DNA from 2 places in the Streptomyces sp. NPDC002386 genome. Region 1 is predicted to be linked to the other one. Evidence: riboswitches for the same ligand, from Rfam matches in the RefSeq annotation. Region 1 holds a riboswitch; the other holds the start of a gene.

What was found. A riboswitch is a leader RNA that binds a small molecule or an ion and turns the genes downstream of it on or off. The one in region 1 is predicted to bind glycine.
Region 2: it holds a riboswitch for glycine, as region 1 does, so the genes downstream of both, gcvT (glycine cleavage system aminomethyltransferase GcvT) here and gcvP (aminomethyl-transferring glycine dehydrogenase) in region 1, are expected to answer to the same signal.

What each region holds. Positions count from the first base shown of each region.
Region 1 is NZ_JBSFBX010000027.1:21,764-28,588, reverse strand. It holds gene ACWCPN_RS34265 (FHA domain-containing protein) at 1-515, shown strand, start outside; gene ftsR (transcriptional regulator FtsR) at 555-1,289, shown strand; gene ACWCPN_RS34255 (bifunctional nuclease family protein) at 1,376-1,849, shown strand; gene ACWCPN_RS34250 (MerR family transcriptional regulator) at 2,098-2,781, shown strand; gene ACWCPN_RS34245 (DNA polymerase IV) at 2,859-4,265, shown strand; gene ACWCPN_RS34240 (PRC-barrel domain-containing protein) at 4,342-4,713, opposite strand; glycine riboswitch at 4,833-4,928, shown strand; gene gcvP (aminomethyl-transferring glycine dehydrogenase) at 5,103-6,825, shown strand, end outside.
Region 2 is NZ_JBSFBX010000009.1:38,930-45,754, forward strand. It holds gene ACWCPN_RS19215 (L-serine ammonia-lyase) at 1-636, opposite strand, end outside; gene glyA (serine hydroxymethyltransferase) at 716-1,993, opposite strand; gene gcvH (glycine cleavage system protein GcvH) at 2,008-2,385, opposite strand; gene gcvT (glycine cleavage system aminomethyltransferase GcvT) at 2,502-3,629, opposite strand; glycine riboswitch at 3,673-3,786, opposite strand; glycine riboswitch at 3,787-3,884, opposite strand; gene ACWCPN_RS19235 (AAA family ATPase) at 4,063-4,740, shown strand; gene ACWCPN_RS19240 (enhanced serine sensitivity protein SseB) at 4,806-5,600, shown strand; gene ACWCPN_RS19245 (enhanced serine sensitivity protein SseB C-terminal domain-containing protein) at 5,812-6,597, shown strand.

The sequences.
Region 1 (6,825 bases):
GGTGCGGTAACCGCAACGCGGAGAACGCCCGCTTCTGCTCAAACTGCGGTGCGCCGCTGCGCCCCGGCGTGGCGCCGGAGCGAGCCTCGGAGACCACGTCCACGATCTCCATCTCCGGCATCGAGGCCTACGACTCCGAGGTGACCGGGCAGACGCAGGTGCCGATGCTCTCGCCCGAGGCGCAGGCCGCGGTCGACGCGCTTCCGCTGGGCTCGGCGCTGCTGGTGGTGCGCCGGGGGCCGAACTCGGGCAGCCGCTTCCTGCTGGACAGCGACCTGACCACGGCCGGGCGCCACCCGCAGAGCGACATCTTCCTGGACGACGTCACGGTCTCCCGCCGGCACGTGGAGTTCCGGCGCTCCCCTGACGGCTCGTTCACGGTGGCCGACGTGGGCAGTCTGAACGGCACGTACGTCAACCGCGAGCGGATCGACCAGGTGCCTCTGTCGAACGGTGACGAGGTGCAGATCGGCAAGTACCGGCTGGTCTTCTACGCGAGCCGGCAGGGCATCTGACCCCCTGGACTCCGTCCGGGGGGAACCCAGGGAAGGTCCATGCTGCACACACCGAGCGGCGGTGCCCGAAGCGGTACCGCCGCCACGGACGGACTGATGAGCATCGGCGCGGTGCTGAACGCGCTGCGTGACGAGTTCCCCGACGTCACCATCTCCAAGATCCGTTTCCTGGAGTCCGAGGGGCTCGTCGAGCCGCGGCGGACGCCGTCGGGATACCGCAAGTTCGGCCCCGGGGACGTCGACCGCCTCGCGCACGTCCTGAGGATGCAGCGGGACCACTACCTGCCGCTCAAGGTGATCCGTGAGCATCTGGACGCCATGGAGCGCGGTGAGGCCGTGCAACTGCCCTTGGTGGGGCGCCAGCGCACCGGGGAGGAGCCGCCGGAGCCGTCCGAGCGGCCCACGGTGGCCCGGGTCGGCCGTGCCGAGCTGCTGGCGGCGGCGGACATCGGCGAGGACGACCTCGCGGAGTGGCAGTCGTACGGGCTCATCGCTCCGCTGGAGGACGGTGTGTACGACGCGTCGGCCGTCACCGTTGCCTCGCTCGTCGCCGAGCTGGGCCGGTTCGGGATCGAGCCGCGCCATCTGCGGGTGATGAAGGCCGCCGCCGACCGGGAGGCGGGTCTGGTGGACCAGGTGGTGGCTCCCCTGAAGCGCCATCGCAACCCGCAGACCCGGGCCCACGCGGAGGCCCGGGCGAAGGAGCTGGCGGCGCTCACGATGCGGCTGCACGCGGCACTGGTGCAGACCGCCCTCGGTGTGCGCCTGCCCTGAACGGCGGGGTGCCCGGCGCGGCCGGATCGGGCACCTGTTCCCGGCCCGACTACCCAAAGGTCCCGAGCACGGCCTAGGGTTGCTGTGTGAACGAGCTCGATGTCGTAGGTGTCCGGGTCGAAATGCCCTCCAACCAACCGATCGTGCTCCTGCGCGAAGTGGGGGGCGACCGCTACCTCCCCATCTGGATCGGGCCGGGGGAGGCGACGGCGATCGCCTTCGCCCAGCAGGGCATGGCCCCCGCGCGACCGCTGACCCACGACCTGTTCAAGGACGTGCTGGAGGCCGTCGGCCAGGAGCTGACCGAAGTGCGCATCACGGATCTGCGTGAGGGCGTCTTCTACGCGGAGCTGGTCTTCGCCAGCGGGGTCGAGGTGAGCGCGCGTCCGTCCGACGCCATAGCGCTGGCCCTGCGTACCGGGACGCCGATCTACGGCAGCGACACGGTGCTGGACGACGCCGGCATCGCGATCCCGGACGAGCAGGAGGACGAGGTGGAGAAGTTCCGCGAGTTCCTCGACCAGATCTCGCCCGAGGACTTCGGCACCAGCAGCCAGTGAGGTGCGGCGGACCCGCGGCCCGAGGGCGGTGACCCGTGGGCCGGCGCCGCGCATCATGGCAAATGCCACCGGCCATCCAGAGCGTCATGCCGTCTTCCGCGAGAGCATTCGGCTAGCCTTTCCCCGCGGTGGGGCACGGGAAACCACTCTTAGGGTGATTATCACCCGGCGTGGCGAGTGTGGCGATCGTTGACGCACCCCTGGTGACTGCCTACCGTCGAGAAGGCAGGTCAAGGACGGAGGTCGGCGTGAGAACGAGCGGCGACGGTACGGCTGGGGGTGCCCCCGGACGCGGTTTCGGGGAGAGCGGTCCGTACCCTCCCCCGAGTTCCCGGCCGCGTTCCAGCGGCCAGTACGCATATCCCGGCGGCGCGGTCGACCCCGCCCCACAGCGGCCGGCGGCGGTGCCGAACGGCGAAGGGGTGGCGGCCATGGCGTCCGAGGAGATCGGCTACCGGGGACCCACGGCCTGTGCGGCCGCCGGCATCACCTACCGGCAACTGGACTACTGGGCCCGCACCGGACTGGTGGAGCCGAGCGTGCGGTCCGCCTACGGGTCGGGCACCCAGCGCCTCTACAGCTTCCGGGACGTGGTCGTCCTGAAGATCGTCAAGCGGTTCCTGGACACCGGGGTGTCGCTGCAGAACATCCGCACGACCGTGCAGCACCTCCGGGAACGCGGTTTCCAGGACCTGGAGCGCATGACCCTGATGAGCGACGGTGCCACGGTGTACGAGTGCACCTCGCCGGACGAGGTTCACGCCCTGCTCCAGGGCGGCCAGGGCATCTTCGGGATCGCCGTGGGCGTGGTCTGGCGGGACGTGGAGAGCGCGCTCTCCCAGCTGCACGGGGAGCGTGTCGACACGGGGGAGACCCTGGTCGGGCACAACCCCGCGGACGAGCTGGCGCGGCGGCGCAACCGGGCCGTCTGAGCACGCCCCGGTGAGCCGCACCGCACCCGACGGGCCGCGCACCCGCGTTGTCAGTGGTGTGGTGCAGCATCGGTCATGTGAGAAACGCGCCCACGATCCTGCATCTCGACATGGATGCCTTCTACGCCTCGGTGGAGCAGGCGTCCAAGCCGAGCCTGCGGGGCAAGGCCGTGGTCGTGGGCGGACTCGGGCCGCGTGGCGTGGTGGCCACCGCCTCGTACGAGGCGCGGGTGTTCGGGGTGCACTCGGCGATGCCGATGGCCCAGGCGCGCCGGCTGGCGCCTAACGCCGCGTACCTGGTGCCCCGCTTCAGCCTCTACCGGTCGGTGAGCGACCAGGTGATGGCGCTGCTGCGGGAGCTGTCACCGCTGGTGGAGCCGCTGAGCCTGGACGAGGCCTTCGTCGACCTCGAGGCCCGGGAGGCGGCCTGGGACGCGGAGTCGGCACGCCGGGTGGGGACGAAGCTGCGCACCGACATACGGGCGGTCACCGGGCTCACCGGGTCCGTGGGACTCGCCGCCTCCAAGATGCTCGCGAAGATCGCCTCGGAGGAGGCCAAGCCCGACGGCCTCGTCCTCGTCGAACCCGGTACCGAGCGGGCCCTGCTCGGGCCGATGCCGGTGCGGACCCTGCCCGGGGTGGGCCCGGCGACCGGGGACCATCTGCGGCGGGCCGGGATCGCCACGGTCGAGGAGTTGGCGGAGGCGGGCGAGGACGAACTCGTACGGCTGCTCGGCAAGGCGCACGGCCACGCGCTGTACGCGATGGCGCTGGCCCGCGACGACCGGCCCGTGGTCGCCGAGCGGGAGGCCAAGTCGGTGTCGGTGGAGGACACCTACGACGTGGACATCCACGACCGGCTGCGGGTCGGCATCGAGGTGCGGCGGCTCGCCGAGCGGTGCGTGGGCCGGCTGCGCGGGGCCGGGCTGTCGGGGCGGACCATCGTGCTGAAGGTCCGCAGGTACGACTTCTCGACGCTGACCCGGTCCGAGACGCTCAGAGGGCCCACGGACGACCCCGCGGTGATCCGGGAGGCGGCGGAGCGGCTGCTGGACTCCGTGGACACCACGGGCGGGGTACGGCTGCTCGGGGTGGGAGTCACCGGGCTCGCCGACTACACCCAGGAGGACCTGTTCGCCCAGGCGGCGCAGCCGTCGTCGGAGGCACATGTGCCGGAGGAGGCCGTGGCCGAGTCCGTGCCGGAGCGGCCGGAGCCCGTCGGTCGGCAGTGGCGTGCCGGGCAGGACGTGCACCACGCCGAGCTGGGCCACGGCTGGGTGCAGGGGAGCGGCCTGGGCCGGGTGACCGTGCGTTTCGAGACGCCTCAGTCGGAGCCGGGGCGCGTGCGGACGTTCGGCGTCGAGGATCCCGCGCTGGAACCGGCGGATCCGCTGCCGCTGGTGCTGGATACGGCTCCGCTGCCACCGGTGCCCGACGCGGATCCGCCGTCGCGCCCGCCGGGTGCCGTCGACGCCGATCGGTAGGGGCAACCGCGGCACGCGGCTGCCCTGGCCGCTCGCGGGGTTCCGTGTGCCCCGCGGGGTCGCCTGCGAAGCGGGCTCAGGGTTCCTCGGTGCCCGCCAGCTTGCCGAAGTCGCGGTCCGCGAGCGGGGAGGGCGCCGCCACGTCGAGGCCGTAGTGGTGGTAGAGCTGGAGTTCCTGCTCGGGGGAGAGGTGGCGGCCCACGCCGAAGTCGGGAGCGTCCTTGATGAGCGCACGGTCGAAGGGGACCCGCAGGGCGCCCTCGACGATCTCGCTGGGTTCCAGGGGGACGAAGGCGTCCCGGGAGAAGAGACCGGTGCGTATGGCCGCCCACTCCGGCACACCGGTGGCGTCGTCGAGGTACACCTCGTCGATGGTGCCGATCTTGGTACCGGTGCGGTCGAACGCCTTGCGGCCGATCAGGTTGCGCGGATCGATGTCGGTCTGCACGGTCCCTCTCCCTCCACGTGGTCGCAACTCATCCGTAAGCACTACGAAAGAGCACAATCAGTGAGGCGGCCACTCGAAGGCCCGGGCGTTGACCTCGCTGGTAGGCTGACAGCGGCTGCTGACCCCGTGCGGGAGAGTCCTCCGACCACCCTCGGAGGCGCCGAAGGAGCAAATCCTCCCCGGAATCTCTCAGGCTCACGTACCGCACGGACGAGGTCACTCTGGAAAGCAGGGCGGATGTCGACGGCGTCCGCCCTCACCGACGGTGAAAGCCGGCGCCCACGGGCCGCCGGTGAAGCTCTCAGGTCGAGATGACAGAGGGGGAGGCCGTCGGGGTATCCGTACCGGGGTGCCCCTCGAAGGTCGCGTCAGACCAGGAGGCCTCCGCAATGACCGCCCATCGCACCCCGCTCTCCGAGCTCGAAGCGGGTATCCCCTTCGAGCAGCGCCACATCGGGCCCGACCAGGAGGCGCGGGCCAAGATGCTCGCGCACGTCGGCTACGGCTCGCTCGACGAACTGACCGCCGCCGCGGTCCCGGACGTGATCAAGAACGCCGACGCCCTGGACCTGCCGGGCGCCCGCACCGAGGCCGAGGTGCTCGCCGAGCTGCGCTCGCTCGCCGACCGCAACCAGGTCCTCGGCTCCATGATCGGCCTCGGCTACTACGGCACCTTCACCCCGCCGGTCGTCCTGCGCAACGTCATGGAGAACCCGGCCTGGTACACGGCCTACACGCCGTACCAGCCGGAGATCTCCCAGGGACGGCTCGAGGCCCTGCTGAACTTCCAGACCATGGTCGCCGAGCTCACCGGGCTGCCGACGTCGGGCGCCTCCCTGCTCGACGAAGGCACCGCGGCCGCCGAGGCCATGGCGCTGTCCCGGCGCATGGGCAGGAACAAGAAGGGCCTGTTCCTGATCGACGCGGACGCCCTGCCGCAGACCGTCGCCGTCATCGAGACCCGCGCCGAGCCGACCGGTGTCGAGGTCGTCGTCGCCGACCTCTCCGACGGCATCCCGGCGGAGATCGCCGAGCGCGAGATCAACGGCGTGCTGGTCCAGTACCCGGGCGCCTCCGGTGCCGTCCGTGACATCAAGCCGCTCATCGACCAGGCGCACGAGCTGGGCGCCCTCGTCACCGTCGCGGCCGACCTGCTCGCGCTCACCCTGCTGACCTCGCCGGGTGAGCTGGGCGCGGACATCGCCGTCGGCACCACCCAGCGCTTCGGCGTGCCGATGGGCTTCGGCGGGCCGCACGCGGGCTACATGGCGGTGCACGAGAAGTTCGCGCGCAGCCTGCCCGGCCGTCTCGTCGGCGTGTCCGTCGACGCCGACGGGCACAAGGCCTACCGCCTCGCGCTGCAGACCCGCGAGCAGCACATCCGCCGCGAGAAGGCCACCAGCAACATCTGCACCGCCCAGGTGCTGCTCGCCGTGATGGCCGGCATGTACGCCGTCTACCACGGTCCCGAGGGGCTGCGGACCATCGCCCGCCGCACCCACCGCTACGCCACGATCCTCGCCGAGGGCCTGAAGGCGGGCGGTGTCGAGATCGTGCACGGCGCCTACTTCGACACCCTCACCGCGCGTGTGCCCGGCAGGGCCGCCGAGGTCACGGCCGCCGCCCGGGCCGGCGGCGTCAACCTGCGTCTCGTCGACGCCGACCTCGTCTCCCTCGCCTGCGACGAGACCACCAACCGGGCGCAGGTGGAGGCCGTCTTCGCCGCCTTCGGCGTCGACGGCGACATCGAGGCGCTGGACGCGGCGGCCGGCGAGGCCCTGCCCGAGGCCCTGCTGCGCACCGACGACTACCTCACCCACCCGGTCTTCCACGAGCACCGCTCCGAGACCGCGATGCTGCGCTACCTGCGCCGGCTCGCCGACCGTGACTACGCGCTCGACCGCGGCATGATCCCGCTGGGCTCCTGCACCATGAAGCTCAACGCGACCACCGAGATGGAGCCGGTCACCTGGCCCGAGTTCGGCCAGATGCACCCCTTCGCGCCCGCCGAGCAGGCCGAGGGCTACCTCACGCTCATCCGCGAGCTGGAGGACCGTCTCGCCGAGGTCACCGGCTACGACAAGGTCTCACTGCAGCCGAACGCCGGTTCGC
Region 2 (6,825 bases), on a different contig from region 1:
GCCCGCCCGGATCTCGTCCTCGGTGCGCCAGGCGCGCTCGTTCTCCAGCATCAGGGAGGAGATCGACAGACCCGTCTCCCGGGTCAGGCGCAGCAGCTCGTCACCGGTGCGGAACGGGTACTTCAGGACCGTGTCGTCCAGCACGATGCGGTCCGCGCCGACCGCGTCCTCGTCCACGACGAAGCCGCCGCCGACCGAGTAGTACGTCTTGGAGAGCAGCTCCGTGCCGGCCGCGTCGAAGGCCCACACCGTCATGCCGTTGGCGTGGTAGGGCAGCGCCTTGCGGCGGTGCAGGACCAGGTCGTCGTCGAAGGAGAAGGCGATCTCGTGCTCGCCGAGCAGCGAGATCCGGCCCGACCGCCTGATCCCCTCCACCCGTTCGTCGGCCGACTCCACGTCCACCGTGCGGGGCGAGGCGCCCTCCAGACCGAGCAGCACCGCCTTCGGGGTGCCGTGGCCGTGGCCGGTCGCGCCGAGCGAGCCGTACAGCTCGCAGCGCACGGAGGCGACGGCGTCCAGCAGGTCCTCGTTGCGCAGCCGGCGGGCGAACATGCGCGCCGCGCGCATCGGACCGACCGTGTGGGAGCTGGACGGGCCGATGCCGATCGAGAACAGGTCGAAGACCGAGATGGCCACGGAAACTCCTCAATACGGGGTGGTGCGGGTGCGGCACCGCGCACACCTTCCAGTGTGCGCGGTGCCCGGTGAAACGGACTTACTTGTTCAGACCCGGGTACAGCGGGTGCTTGTCGGCCAGGGCCTCGACCCGGGCCTTCAGGGCCGCCACGCCGGCGCCCTCGAACGGGGCGGGCGCCTTCAGGGCCTCGGCGATCACGTCCGCGACCTCGGCGAAGTCCTCGGCCGTGAAGCCCCGGGTCGCCAGGGCCGGCGTACCGATGCGCAGACCCGAGGTCACCATCGGGGGACGCGGGTCGTTCGGGACGGCGTTGCGGTTGACCGTGATGCCGACCTCGTGGAGGCGGTCCTCGGCCTGCTGCCCGTCGAGCTCGGACTCCCGCAGGTCCACCAGGATCAGGTGCACGTCCGTACCGCCGGACAGCACGTTGACCCCGGCCTCGCGGGCGTCGGCGGCGGTGAGCCGCTCGGCGAGGATGCGGGCACCCTCCACCGTACGGCGCTGGCGCTCCTTGAACTCCTCCGAGGCGGCGACCTTGAAGGAGACCGCCTTGGCCGCGATCACGTGCTCCAGGGGACCGCCCTGGAAGCCCGGGAAGACGGACGAGTTCAGCTTCTTGGCGAAGGCCTTCTTCGCCAGGATGATGCCGCCGCGCGGGCCGCCGAGGGTCTTGTGGGTCGTGGAGGTGACCACGTCCGCGTACTCGACCGGGTTCGGGTGCAGACCCGCCGCGACCAGGCCGGCGAAGTGCGCCATGTCGACCCACAGGTACGCCTCGACCTCGTCGGCGATCCGGCGGAACTCGGCGAAGTCGAGCTGACGCGGGTACGCCGACCAGCCGGCGATGATCACCTTCGGGCGGTGCTCCTTGGCCAGCCGCTCGACCTCGGCCATGTCGACCAGGCCCGCCTCGTCCACGTGGTAGGCGACCACGTCGAACTGCTTGCCGGAGAAGTTCAGCCGCATCCCGTGGGTGAGGTGGCCGCCGTGCGCCAGGTCCAGGCCGAGAATGGTGTCCCCGGGCTGGGCGAGGGCGAACAGCGCCGCCTGGTTGGCGGAGGCGCCGGAGTGGGGCTGGACGTTGGCGTACTCGGCGCCGAACAGCTCCTTGATCCGGTCGATGGCGATCTGCTCGGCGACGTCGACGTGCTCGCAGCCGCCGTAGTAGCGGCGGCCCGGGTAGCCCTCCGCGTACTTGTTGGTCAGCACCGAGCCCTGGGCCTCCATCACCGCGAGCGGCGCGAAGTTCTCCGAGGCGATCATCTCCAGCGTCGACTGCTGGCGGTTCAGCTCGGCGTCGACCGCGGCGGCGATCTCCGGGTCCAGCTCGTGCAGGGACGTGTTCAGGACAGTCATACGGCTACGACTCCTCAGCCGGCGTTCTGGGCGGTGTACTCGTCGGCGGAGAGCAGGTCGGCCGGCTCCTCGGTGACGCGCACCTTGAACAGCCAGCCGCCCTCGAAGGGGGCCGAGTTCACCAGCGACGGGTCGTTGACGACGTCCTCGTTGACCTCGGTGATCTCACCGGTGACCGGGGAGTACAGGTCCGAGACCGACTTGGTCGACTCCAGCTCGCCGCAGGTCTCACCCGCGGACACCGTGGCACCGACCTCGGGGAGCTGGGCGTAGACCACGTCGCCGAGCGCGTTGGCCGCGAACTCCGTGATGCCGACCGTCGAGACGCCGTCCTCGGCGGCCGACAGCCACTCGTGCTCCTTGCTGTAGCGCAGCTGCTGGGGATTGCTCATGGCCTGAATTCTCCTGTACGCGCGGGAGTGCTGATGAATGGGGGACTGCTGGACCTGCTGCTGAGCAGCGGGGATGTGCGCAGGGTCACGTCCGGTGGACGGACCGCGCCCAGTGTCTACTTCTGACGCTTGTAGAAGGGGAGCGCCACGACCTCGTACGGCTCGTGGCTGCCCCGGATGTCCACGCCGACACCCTCGGCGCCCGGCGCCGCGTGCGCCGCGTCGACGTACGCCATCGCGATCGGCCTGCCCAGGGTGGGGGAGGGGGCACCGGAGGTGACCTCACCGATCACCGAGCCGCCCGCGACGACGGGGTATCCGGCGCGCGGCACCCGGCGGCCCTCGGCGATCAGGCCGACGAGCACCCGCGGCGGGTTCTGCTCGGCCCTGGCGGCGGCCTCGGCCAGCGCCTCGCGGCCCACGAAGTCGCCCTCCTTCTCGAACTTCACCACCCGGCCGAGCCCGGCGTCGAAGGGGGTCAGGGAGGTGGTCAGCTCGTGCCCGTACAGCGGCATGCCCGCCTCCAGGCGCAGGGTGTCCCGGCAGGACAGGCCGCACGGCACCAGACCGGCGCCCTCGCCCGCCTTGGTCAGCGCCTGCCACAGCTCCACCGCGTGCTCCGGCTTCACGAACAGCTCGAAGCCGTCCTCACCGGTGTAGCCCGTGCGCGCGATCAGCGCGGGGACGCCGGCGACGGTGCCGGGCAGGCCCGCGTAGTACTTCAGGCCGTCCAGGTCGGCGTCGGTCAGCGACTTCAGGATGCCGGGGGACTCGGGGCCCTGGACCGCGAGCAGCGCGTAGGCGTCCCGGTCGTCGCGCACCTCGGCGTCGAAGCCCGCGGCGCGCTCGGTCAGCGCGTCCAGCACCACCTGGGCGTTGGAGGCGTTGGCGACGACCATGTACTCGTGCTCGGCCAGCCGGTAGACGATCAGGTCGTCCAGGATGCCGCCGTCGGCCTGGCAGATCATGGTATAGCGGGCGCGGCCGACACCGACCGAGGCGATGTTGCCCACCAGCGCGTGGTTCAGCAGGGCGGCCGCCTGCGGCCCGGTCACGGTGATCTCGCCCATGTGGGAGAGGTCGAAGAGACCGGCCTTGGTCCGCACCGCGAGGTGCTCGTCGCGCTCGGACCCGTAGCGCAGCGGCATGTCCCAGCCGGCGAAGTCGGTCATCGTCGCGCCGAGCGAGCGGTGCAGGGCGTCGAGCGCGGTACGGCGCGGTCCGTTGGGTTCGGTACTGCTCATCGGTCGGTCGTCTCCCAGGGCAGGTATGACAGGCGAGGATCGTTCCTCCCCATCTGTCATCGGAACCTGAGAGGTTCGCCATGATCCTCGCGAGGAGTGGTCACGGCTTGCACCTTGGGTGGAGCCACTGTCGCAGCGGCCCGCTTTTCAGATGTGCCTCGCCCGCGCGGTAACGGGGCCTGAGAGATTCAAGGGAGGGACTTGCTCCTTCGGCGTCCCAGCGGAGCTGGCTGGGAACTCTCCCGCGCGGATTCAAACGGCCGGTATGCAGTTGGCGCGCACATCATTGCACGCCGCGCCCCGCCCCGTCAGGGCCCGCATCCGTAACCGAGCTGTGGCAGTACGCGCACCCAACCGCTGGACCTGCGCATTACCTTCTCTTTACATTCGATGGGCAAAGGGTCTCCGAGCCCACAAGGGGAGGACGATGACGGTGAACAGGACCACGGCCTACGCCGCCACCACCGGTCTCACGGTGCCGAAGCAGCCCTCCGCCCCGGCCCGCCAGCGCTGCGCCGACCGTCCCGCCCCGGTCGTCCGCGACCTGCGCGAGCGCGCCGGGCGCAGCCCGCACGACCTGCTCTTCGGCCCCCGCGACCTGGTGGTGATCACCGGACTGCCCGGCAGCGGCAAGTCCACCCTGATGCACCGCGCGGTCCCCGGCCACCGCATCGACTCCCAGGACACCCGCGACCGCTGGGACGCCCGCGTCCCCCGCTTCCTCCCCTACGCGCTCTACCGCCCCCTGGTCCGGCTCGCCCACTACGCCGGGCTGCGCCGCGCCCTCGGCACCGGCGAGGGGGTCGTCGTGCACGACTGCGGCACCCAGGCCTGGGTGCGCGGCTGGCTGGCCCGCGCGGCCCGGCGCCGCGGCGGCACCCTGCACCTGCTCCTGCTCGACGTCACCGCGGAGACCGCCCGCGCGGGCCAGCGCGAGCGCGGGCGCGGCGTCTCCCGCTACGCCTTCCGCCGCCACCGCCGTACGGCGGCCCGTCTGCTGCACGGGGTGGAGCGGGGCGAACTGCCCGCCGGCTGCGGCTCGGCGGTGCTGCTGGACCGGGACGCCGCCGAGGTGCTGCGCCGGATCGGCTTCACCGGCCGATCCGACTGAGCGCCGTCCCGGGTAACCGCTAGCCTTTTGCACCACAGCAGTGGTTCCCAGCAGGCGGCAGGCAGATGGACTTCTCGGCGGCGGACCTTCCCGCGGACTTTCCGGCACGGACGCACCCCCACCCGCACGGCGGTTGGCCCGGCAACGAACTGGAGGAGGTGCTCTCGGCCTCCCTCGGCATACCCGGCGCGGGCGGCCGGATCGCCGAGGTGCTGGGCCGCAGCCTGCTGTGGATCCCGCTGCCCAACGGCGGCGGCCCGCACAGCGGCCCGCTGGACCTGCCCACCACGGAGATCGAGGGCCAGGTGTACGTCCCGGTCTTCAGCTCCGAGGAGCAGCTCCGCCTGGCCGCCGGCTCCCACATGTCGTACACCGTCGCCCCGGCGGTGGAGTTCGCCCGCGGTCTGCCCCCGCAGGCCGGCATCCTCGTGAACCCCGACGGGGTGGTGGGCCTGCCGCTGCCGCCCGAGGCGGTGGCCGAACTCTGCCGCACCGGCAGCACCCCGCTGGACGGCCCGGCCACCGGCGGCCGGGTCCGCCTCTTCGAGCCGGACTGGCAGGAGGACCCGGTCGACTTCCTCGCCGCCGCCTCCGCCGAGTTCGCCGGCACCGGCGTGGTCGTCGCGGCCCGCCGCTGCCTCGCCGCCGTGGAGACGGCCGAGCCGGTGATGTTCGTGGGCGTGGAACTCTCCCAGTGGGAGGGCGACCTGCGGGCCCTTCCCCTGGAGGCCCTGGGCCGCGCCCTGGGCAAGGCCCCGGTCAAGTGGCAGGTCAACCTCGTCCTCCTGGACGTCACGGACGACCCGGTGGCCACCTGGCTCAAATCCAACGTCCGGCCCTTCTACCAGTACGGCCACTGACCGGCGGGCCCGGTGGCAGCGGGTCCGGCAGGCGCGGGGCGGTGCCGGCCGGCGGCTCCGCCGCCGGGCGCGATCAGCCCCACCGACCCGCGCCCGCGCACGAACACAGGGCCCCTGGCCGTGGGGCGCATAAGCTGTCCCCGAACACGGGGCATGAATCGAAGGGGCGGTAAGACAGGTGAGCGCGAGCCCAAGCGGCAGCGTCGAGCACATGCTGCGCCAGGTCACCCCCGGCCGCTACGACGCCTACGAGGCACTGCTGCGCGCCCTCGCCACCCCCTCCTCCGGCCAGATCTGGATGCTGCTCTGGCACGGCCAGGCCGGCTCCCCGGACGCCCAGTACGGGAACATGGAGGTCGACGGCTTCGGCTACGCCCCCTGTGTGACCTCCGCGCAGGAGCTCTCGGCGAGTGGCTGGAACCGCTCCTACGAGGTGGTCGACGGGCTCGACGTGGCCCGCACCCTCTTCCCCGACCACTACGGTCTCTGGCTCAACCCGCACGCCCCGGGCGGCGGCGTCGGCGTCCCCTGGCCGGACCTGCGCCGCATCGCCACCGGTCTGGACCGCCAGCCCGCCGGCCCCCTGCGGCTGTCGGAACCCGGCATCGACGTGGCGCAGTTCTACGCCCTGCTCGTGCAGAACGCCCACCGCACCCCGGCCCTGCGCTCGCTGCGCCGCGCCTGGGTGCAGCCCGCGCTCGGCGCGCCGTATCTCGCCATCGGCCTGGACGTGCGCGACACCTCGCCCGCCGCCGTCGACTCGGTGCGCGCGATGATGCAGCAGTCCGTCGGCGCGGTCCCCGAGGGACTGCCGGTGTCGACCGTCGCGATGACCGACGACTACGACCCGGTGGTGCTGTGGATGCGGGCCAACGCACGCCCGTTCTACGATCGCGACGCCCACGCGGCCGTTCCCCAGCCGCAGCCGCAGGGACCGCCGCAGCCCCAGGCGCCGGCTCCCGGCTACGGCTACCCGCCGGTCCACGGGGGCTACTGAGCAACCGGCCCGGGCAGTCCGCCACTTGGACGGTGGTGGAGAATTCGTGTGCGAGACGGACTTCTCCGCGCGTAGAAGAGCGGCGATTCGTCCGTTTGGAGCAGAAGCACCGTTCTGTCCCAAGTGCCCCCCGTCCGGTGGCCGTTACCCCGTGATCGGATAACGGAATCCCCTGGACTGCATCACGGTTGCGCATACTTTCCCCGCCAGCTCTGGCGGGTGATCGCG